2 regions of the Micromonospora sp. NPDC048947 genome follow, and region 1 is predicted to be linked to the other one. Evidence: riboswitches for the same ligand, from Rfam matches in the RefSeq annotation. Region 1 holds a riboswitch; the other holds the start of a gene.

The links. Region 1 has a riboswitch for S-adenosylmethionine ahead of AB0B98_RS32095 (aminotransferase class V-fold PLP-dependent enzyme). Riboswitches for the same ligand answer to the same signal wherever they lie in the genome.
Region 2: linked by a shared signal. The riboswitch ahead of AB0B98_RS11270 (hypothetical protein) and the one ahead of AB0B98_RS32095 (aminotransferase class V-fold PLP-dependent enzyme) in region 1 are both predicted to bind S-adenosylmethionine.

What each region holds. Positions count from the first base shown of each region.
Region 1 is NZ_JBEZFO010000037.1:22,503-26,774, forward strand. Features, by position in the region: gene AB0B98_RS32090 (FUSC family protein) at 1-976, shown strand, start outside; gene AB0B98_RS32095 (aminotransferase class V-fold PLP-dependent enzyme) at 1,000-2,244, opposite strand; SAM riboswitch class IV at 2,315-2,435, opposite strand; gene AB0B98_RS32100 (PrsW family intramembrane metalloprotease) at 2,459-3,949, shown strand; gene AB0B98_RS32105 (hypothetical protein) at 3,983-4,150, opposite strand; gene AB0B98_RS32110 (co-chaperone GroES) at 4,244-4,272, opposite strand, start outside.
Region 2 is NZ_JBEZFO010000006.1:122,164-126,435, reverse strand. Features, by position in the region: gene AB0B98_RS11280 (EamA family transporter) at 1-852, opposite strand, end outside; gene AB0B98_RS11275 (LysR family transcriptional regulator) at 925-1,854, shown strand; SAM riboswitch class IV at 2,348-2,468, shown strand; gene AB0B98_RS11270 (hypothetical protein) at 2,496-3,098, shown strand; gene AB0B98_RS11265 (VOC family protein) at 3,327-3,701, opposite strand; gene AB0B98_RS11260 (SUMF1/EgtB/PvdO family nonheme iron enzyme) at 4,029-4,272, shown strand, end outside.

The DNA of each region.
Region 1 (4,272 bases):
TCAGCGGTTCCGCCGGACGGTGGAGCTGATCGTCGGGGTGGGGGTCGGGGTGGCCGTCGGCGACCTCCTGATCTACCTGCTCGGCACCGGGGCGTGGCAGCTCGGCCTGGTGGTCACAGTGGCGATCCTGCTCACCATCTTCGCCGGAGCGAGCGTGGCCATCGTCATCCAGGCGGCGGCCACGGCGGTGCTGATCGTGACGCTGAGCCCGTCGACCCAGAACCTGGAGATCCCCCGCTTCGTCGACGCGTTCCTCGGCGGTGGGATCGCGCTGCTGGTCACGGCTGTGTTGCTGCCACTGAACCCGCTCCGAGTGATCAACCGGGCCGCCCGCCCCGCCCTGGACCTGCTCGCCGCCCAGCTCGACGCCACAGCCGACGGGCTGCGCAACTGGGACCGCGCCACCATCCAGGGCGCACTGGAGAGGCTGCGCAACAACAAGGAGGAGTTGGCCACGTTGGGCGAGGCCATCGAGGGAGCGAAGGAGACGGCCACCCTCTCGCCGGCCCGCTGGCACCGCCGCGACGAACTGACCCACTACGCCGAGGCGGCCGACCCGATCGACCGGGCGATGCGCAACAGCGGCACGCTGATCCGCCGGTCCGTCACGTTGGTCGAGGACGAGGAACCGGTGCCCGATCCGATGCCGGACGCGATCGGTCACCTCGCCGAGTCGGTCCGGCTGCTCAAGCACGAGTTCGCCGCCGGTGAGGAGCCGGAGAAGGCCCGGGAACGGTCGCTGCGGGCGGTCAGCGAGGCCGGCCGGGCGTACGGCGACGGGGTGGGCTTCTCCGGCAGCGTGGTGATCGCCCAGATCCGCACCACAGCGAGCGATCTGCTGGTCGCCTCCGGGATCGAGCAGGAGGAGGCGAACCGGTGGATCCGCACCGCCTTCGGGGAGCAGGAGCGCCCGGTCGGTGAGCCCGCCGAGCCCGGCGAGACACCGAAGCCGCCCACCGCCCCGCCGGTCGGCTGAGCGGCGACCACCGCCGGGCGGCCTCAGCCCAACTCGGCCAGGGCCGCGAGCAACCGGTCCACCTGAGCGGCGGTGCTGCCCAGCCCGATGCTGGCACGCAGCGCGGTGGGCGGCAGGTCCCGACGGCCGGTACGACCCGCCGCCTCGCCGAGCAGACGCCGGGCCAGCGGGTGGGCACAGAACAACCCGTCCCGTACGCCGATGTGGTGCTCGGCGGCCAGCCGCGTGGCCACCTCGGTGGAGTCCCGGCCGGCGACCACGAACGAGACGATGCCGACCCGGGGCGCGTCCGGGCCGAAGGTGCGCAGCTCGACGACGTGCGGCAGGGCGGCGAGGCCGGTCCGTAGCCGGGTCAGCAGGGCCTGCTCGTGGGCGGCCAGCGCGCCCTGGTCCGCATCGTCGAGCGCCCTGCACACCGCCGCCAGCGCGACCGCTCCGAGCAGGTTCGGGGTGCCGCCCTCGTGGCGGGCCGGGCCGGTCGCCCAGGTCACGTCGTGGGTGGCCGGCCCGACGTGGCTGGTGGCCCCACCGCCGGCCAGGTAGGGCGAGGCGGCGTCCAGCCAGTCGGCCCGACCGATCAGCACGCCCGCGCCGAACGGCGCGTACAGCTTGTGGCCGGACACGGCCAGGTAGTCGACGTCGAGCGCGAGCAGGTCGACCGGGGCGTGCGGGGCGAGCTGCGCGGCGTCGAGCACGATCCGGGCACCGTGCCGGTGGGCCACCCGCGCCAGTTCGGCGACCGGCCACCGCTCACCGGTCACGTTGCTCGCACCGGTCACCGCGACCAGCACCGGCAACGCCGGGCTGCTGCCCCGGCGCAGCTCGGTGAGGGCGGCGGCGAGATCGCGTACCGCCCCGTCGCTGTCGCTGGGCACCGGCAGCCGCACCGACCCGCGCGGCCAGGGCAGCAGGTTGGCATGGTGTTCGGAGGCGAACGTGACAACAGTGGTGCCGGCCGGCACGGCCCGCGCCAGCAGGTTGAGCGCGTCGGTGGTGTTGCGGGTGAAAATCACATGATCGTCGGCGCGAGCGCCGAAGTGGTCGCCGATCGTCTGCCTTGCCTGCTCGTACGCGAGGGTGCAACGCCGCGACAGCGCTCCCGCTCCGCGATGCACGCTGGCGTACCAGGGCAGCAGCTCGGCCACCGCGTCGGCGGCGGCCCGCGCGCACGGCGCACTGGCCGCGTAATCCAGGTTGATCTCGCCGGGCACGCCGAGGACGTCAAGCGGCGCGGACGGCACCGACGGCACGGTGGGCAGGCTGGGCAGCGAGGGGACGAGAGTGACGGACACGCCGGAACCTCCGGGGTCAGGGACCCCGGGTGCGACATCGGGACGGGGTCCGCGCTTGCCCAGCACACCGATCGGGCTGGGCCCGGTCATCACCCGGGGCACCCCACCGCGAACTCGACGAGGGTTGCCGGCCAGCAAGCCGGGGCTTGACGCTGGCGCTCGTGACCTGCCGGCAGCATAGCTGCTACCGATGCGACCGAACCAGCCGGCGGCGGATGGCTACGCTGACCGCATGGCCGACACCCCGCCCGGTTCACCGCTGCCGCCGTCGCCCGCCGACCCGCCTGCGCCAGCCGTCCCGCCCATGGGTGAGACGCCCCGGATGCCGCTGCGCCGACTGGGCTGGCGGCGGTTCCTGGCGCTGGCCGGGGTGGTGCTGTTGATCGCGGCGTGCGCGGTCTTCATGGTCTTCACGCTCGGCCAGTCGCTCGGTGCGCAGGCCCTGCTGATCGGGGTGGTGGCCGCCATCCTGCCGGTGCCGGTGCTGGTCGGCTGCTTCCTCTGGCTGGACCGGTACGAACCGGAGCCGTTGAAGTATCTGATCTTCTGCTTCGCCTGGGGGGCGTTCGTCTCCACCGCCGCCTCGCTCACTGTCAACGACTTCGCGGCCAACCGTTTCGCCGACTGGGGCCTGCCGTCCGCGCTCACCGGGGTGCTGGTGGCACCGTTCATCGAGGAGCTGACCAAGGCGCTGGGCCCGATCCTGCTGCTGGTGTTCCGCCGCCGCGAGTGGTCCGGTATCACCGACGGCCTGGTCTACTGCGGGCTCTCCGCGGTCGGGTTCGCGATGGTGGAGAACATCCTCTACCTGGGCGGGTTGGGGTACGCGGCCGGCGCCGACCGGTACGGCCCGGCCACCGGCATCCAGCAGGTCATCGCGATCTTCATTCTGCGGATCCTGCTGTTCGGGTTCGCCCACCCCCTTTTCACCTCGATGACCGGTGTGGGGTTGGGTATCGCCTCCCGCACGGCCGACCGGCGCATCCGGGTGCTCGCCCCGATCGCCGGCCTGCTGCTGGCGATGATGCTGCACGGCACGTGGAACCTGCTGCCCACGCTGACCCAGGCCACCGGCGAGGCCATGATCATGCTGTACGGCTTCCTGGGCCTCATGGTGCCGGTCTTCTTCGGCACCGTGGGGCTGGCGCTGTGGCTGCGCGCCTGGGAGGGGCGGCTCACCGAGCGGGTCCTGCCCGACTACGTCCGCGCCGGCTGGCTCAGCCCGCCCGAGGTGGCGGCCCTGAGCAGTCTCGGCCGACGGCACGCCGCCCGCAGTTGGGCGCGGCGGGTGGCCGGCGACGCCGGGGTGCGGTCGATGCGGGGTTACCAGTCCGCCGCGACCCGGCTGGCCCTGCTGCGCGACGGGGCGCTGCGCGGCCTGGACCGCAAACCCGCCGACCAGGAGCGGACCGTCCGCGAGGAGCGGGAGCTGCTGGAGGCGATCACCCAGTACCGGTCGTTCTTCGTGGGTCGGGACCCGCAGGCCCCGGCGGGGGTCTGGGACGGCAGCCGCTACCACCTGCGCTTCCCGGACGGCACGCAACGCGCGGTGGACGCGCCGGACGAGCCGGTGGTGCCGATCCCGGTGGTGCTGGCTCCCGCACCGGCTCCGGTGGGGTACGCCCCGCCCGGCTGGCCCGCCCTGCGCCCGGCGTCGCCCTGGCCGCCGACGCACCAGTGAGAGCTACGGCTGACGGCTGACCAGGAGTGCGGTTCAGGTCATCAGCGAGGTGAGGAAGTCACCGAGGCCCTGGAACATCGCGATCAGCGCGGCCCCGACCGCCCGGAACATCTGCGCGGCGCCGTCCGGCCGAAAGGCCATGAAGTAGATCAGGAACGCGACACTGCCCCAGGTCAACAGCTTCTTCACGAATACCGGCATCGTCCCTCCCCAGGGCCACGGTCGCCGGATGGCTTCCCGTCGTGCGGCTGGGCAAACGGTGCGCGACGGGGCCTGGTGGCCGGGGGAGGTGCGTCAGAGGTAGAGGCCGGTCGAGTCGTTCT
Region 2 (4,272 bases), on a different contig from region 1:
TGTGGAGCGCCGGACCACCAGCGCCAGCCCGGCGAGGATGATGGCGGCCGCGGCAAGCTCCGTCGCGCCGACGGGCTCGTCGAGCAGTAGCCACGCCGCGCTGATCCCGAAGACCGGCACCAGGAGGCTGAACGGCGCCACCCGCGCGACCGAATACTGGGCGATCAGCCGGTTCCAGATCCCGAAGCCGACGAGGGTCGACACGTACGCGATGTACACCACGGCGAGGAGCCCGCGCCACGACAGGCCGGTGATCGCATCCAGCACCGCCTGTCCGCCGTCGACCACGCCGGCGAGGCCGAGCAGCGGCAACGGCGGCACAAGGCTCGACCAGACCAGCAGCGAGAGCGGTCGCGTCTCGCCGCTGGCCCGCATGACCAGGTTCGCCGTGGCCCAGCTGGCCGCCGCGAACAGCGTCAGCACGAAGCCGATCACCGTGGCGTGGCCGCCGCTGTCGATCGCCAACACCCCGATGCCGACCGATCCGACCAGTACGCCGGCCACCTGCGCCCGCGCCGGCCGCTCGCCCAGCACTGCCGCCGCGAGCAGCACCGACATCAGCGCCTGCGCCTGCAGCACCAGCGAGGCCAGACCGGCCGACATGCCGGCTGCGAGCGCCGTGAACAGCGCGCCGAACTTCAGTACGCCGAGCACGAGCCCGTAGGCGATCACGTAGCGGAGCCGGGCGCTGGGGCGCGGCACCAGGAAGACCAGTGGCACCGCCGCCGCGACGAAGCGCAGCGCGGTCAGCACGAGCGGCGGCAGGTCGCGCAGGCCCAGCTCGATGGCGACGAAGTTGACGCCCCAGATGGCGGCGACGAGCACGGCGAGAAGTCGGTGCGATGTTTTCACGGCAGCCACGTTGCCCGAGAAAATACTTAAGGACCAGTTCAACGTTCTTCATCGCTGCTGTAGCGTGGCTACATGGATCTTGACGCACGCCGCCTGCGCGTGCTGCACGAGGTCGCGCTGCGCGGCAGCGTCACCGCCGCTGCCGCGGCGCTGCACGTGACCCCCTCGGCGGTCTCACAGCAGCTCGTCCAGCTGTCCCGCGAAGCCGGGCACGAGCTGGTCGAGCGGGCCGGGCGCGGAATCGTCCTCACCCCGGCCGGCCAGGTGCTGGCCAACCACGCGAAGGACGTACTGGACGCGGTGGAGCAGGCGGTGGCCGGGCTCGCCGCGCTCCGCCAGGGGGTCAGCGGCACGGTACGGGTCGGCGCGTTCGCGTCCGCAGCCGGCGCGCTGGTAGCACCCGCCGCCGCCCGCGCGCGGGCGAAGCACCCAGAGCTGGACGTGCGGGTGATCGAGGCCGAAGACCAACAGAGCCGCCTCGACCTGCGCTCCGGCACCCTCGACGTAGTGGTGCTACAGGAGTACGACCACGTGCCCGTGCCACTCGTCGACGACCTGGACCGGCATCCGGTCACCACCGACCCGATGCACCTGATCACCCCGGTCGAATGGCGCCGTCGCACCGGCCGGCTGAGCGAGCTGCGTGACCTGCCATGGATCGCCAGCGCCGAGCACACGCCCTGCCTGCGGTCCACATTGCACGCTTGCCGGCTCGCCGGCTTCGAGCCGGACATCCGGCACCGTGCCGTCGACTTCGCGCTCACGCTGGACCTCGTCGCGGCCGGGCTGGGCGCCGCGCTCGTGCCGCAGCTGGCGCTACGCCACGTGCCACCCGGGGTGCACGTAGAACCACTGGTCGAGCCGACCATCGAGCGACGCATTTTCGCGGTCACCCGTGCCCTCGGCGGCACGCCGCAACGGCCCGCGGTGGACGCCCTCCTGGCGGAGCTGAGCAGCCCGCCCGACCTCCCCCACGGACAGCTTCCGCCGATCATCGCCTGACGTACGTTCTTCGACCCCCGGTCGACGACCATGCGGCCACGATCGGGGGCCACCTGCGGCGGACCAGCCGGACCACGAAGGAGCCGGTCAGCCGTTAGAACGCCTGGCGAAGCAGCGAGGACCCGCGCATTGTCGAGTGCACGGTAATCGACAGCTGCGGGTGGTCTCTCGTGCCAGCTCCGGCAGGTACTGACGCACGTACGCGCCGCCTCCGGCGACGTCTCCCCCACGGCTCTCGACCTGCGCCGCAACATCGGCATACTGCTGGTCCCCGAAGACAAGCCCGCCGAGGACGTGAACGAGCTGCAACCGCTGCACGACGACCTTTGCGTCGTCTACGGCCCAGATCATGAACTGACCCGGAGGTCGCCGACCTGCTTGCCCGGCTCCGACTCGCCGCCGACGAATAGATCTGCCACCGCCGTCGGCTCAGGTCTCCCCCGCGAATTGCCCGGGGTTGCTCCCGACCTCGCTGATCTCTACCCTTCCAGGGCGTCAAGAGCGGTCAGCGCCAAGCCTCCCGGCTTGCTGACCCGGCAACCGCGCCACCCGCGCACGGTGCTCCCGGGGGAAGACCAGGCCGACCGCAAGCTGCGGTACGGCAAGAGCGGGTGCCCCGGGCACCAGAAGGCGAGTTCACCGTGCCATCCGAAGAGCTGAACCTTGCCGCTTTCGCGGTCTGCCTGACCTGCGGGCACCTCCGCGATGGCGCCCCACGCGAGCAGCGGTGCCGCTGCCAGCCCCGTACGCCAGAGTGGGAGCAGCAGTGGCAGGACCAGGACATCCCTGGTGACCTCGACCTGTGTGTGTTGTGCGTCCGGGATACGGTGACCACCCGAACCCGGTGGTCATGGCTGGCCTGCGAAACCTGCCGACACGTCTCGCAGCTCGTCGGCGAATGGTACGGCCACCGGGCCGCACTGCCGCTGGGCCGGCACTCGCTCATGAACGGCGACGTGGTCCAGCCACCGACGGCCACGAACACCGAGGTCGCCGCCTCGCTGGTGGCCTCCGCGCGGCGTTTCGACGAGCTGCGCGAGTGGCAGCAGGTGGAGTTCGACCGGCTCGCCGAGCCACTACGCGCGGTCGGCCCAAGCGTGCCGCTGGCCGAGTGGCAGCGATACTCGCCGCCGTCGCTTGGAGCGAGCGTTGACGCCTTCGACCGCTACGGCGTCATGCCCGTCCCCCACGACCTCAGCAGCCTCCGCCAGGCCCAGAAAGAATTCTTGTCCACCGCTCGTTGACCGCCAGTCCAGCCGGCTGCTGTTGACGGTACCCGATATCGCGAACAGCAGCCGCGCTGTCGGTGCGGTTACCGAGCGCTACGGACAAGCCTGCAGCGCGCAGACAGCGGCAGAAGAGTGCGTCGACGGCTCCACACTCTCGCGGCCGCTTGTGATCAGTGTGCAACGACGACGGTGCGTACGACGCCATCAGCAGGTCTCGGATGCTCGGTCGAAAGCCTAACCAGATCACACCCGGTAGTACTGCACGACGCAGAACTCGGTGTCCTCCGGGTCGGTCATGACGAGGACTGCGCCCTCTTGGTAGTCATGCCGTTCACCTGTCCACCGCCCGCCCAACATCCCGATCCGATCGACCGCTTCGTCAACGTCGGTAACGGCGATGTCGAGGTGTAGTCGCGTCTTGCCGGCCTTGGGCTCCGGGACCGGCTGGAATGTCGGCACCGGGCCGCCCCCGGCGACAGTGACGCGCCGCCAGCCGGGAAGAGACTCCGTCACGCGTCCTCCAAGCACCACGGACCAGAAGTCAGCCAGCCGCTGCGGATCCCGGCAGTCGACCGTGACTCCGGCAAGTCGGCCCAGTGTCTCCACGACAGCGACCATAGCGACGATGTGCAGCCCGCTCCCACTGGGGCGCGCTCATCTCGGCAGATCCGGACGCCGACGCTAGCCCGCTCTGGCTACGGTGCGTGACGCGCCCCGACAGCGGCCGCCCCATTGAGGAAGAATTCGCGTCGAACGAATACGCGCTCCTGCCAGTCAACCGGCCGTCAAGGACGGGATCGTGGTCGCACGGGATGTCATCGACGTGCCGATCAGCACCAACGCGGCATAGCGCCGGTCAGAAGCGCCACATTCGGTTGATGAGTGCGCGAGCTGCGGGTCATCGGGAGAGACCGCCGGACGGATTGGCTGCTAGCGTTCGCCGCCATGTGGACCGAGGAGATCGTGGCCGGGCGACCGGCATGGCGGCATGTTCCGTCGGGGGTCGTGTTCCGGGAGGTTCCGGGCGGCACGTTCCGGATGGGACTGTCCGAGGCGGAGCTGGACGCGGTACGCGCGATCGAGCGCAGCGGAGGAGTCGAGGACACCATCGAGCCGTTCCTCGCCAGCGCCAAGGACGCACAGCCGGTACGCGAGGTGCGGGTCGAGCCGTTCCTGCTTGCCCGGCATC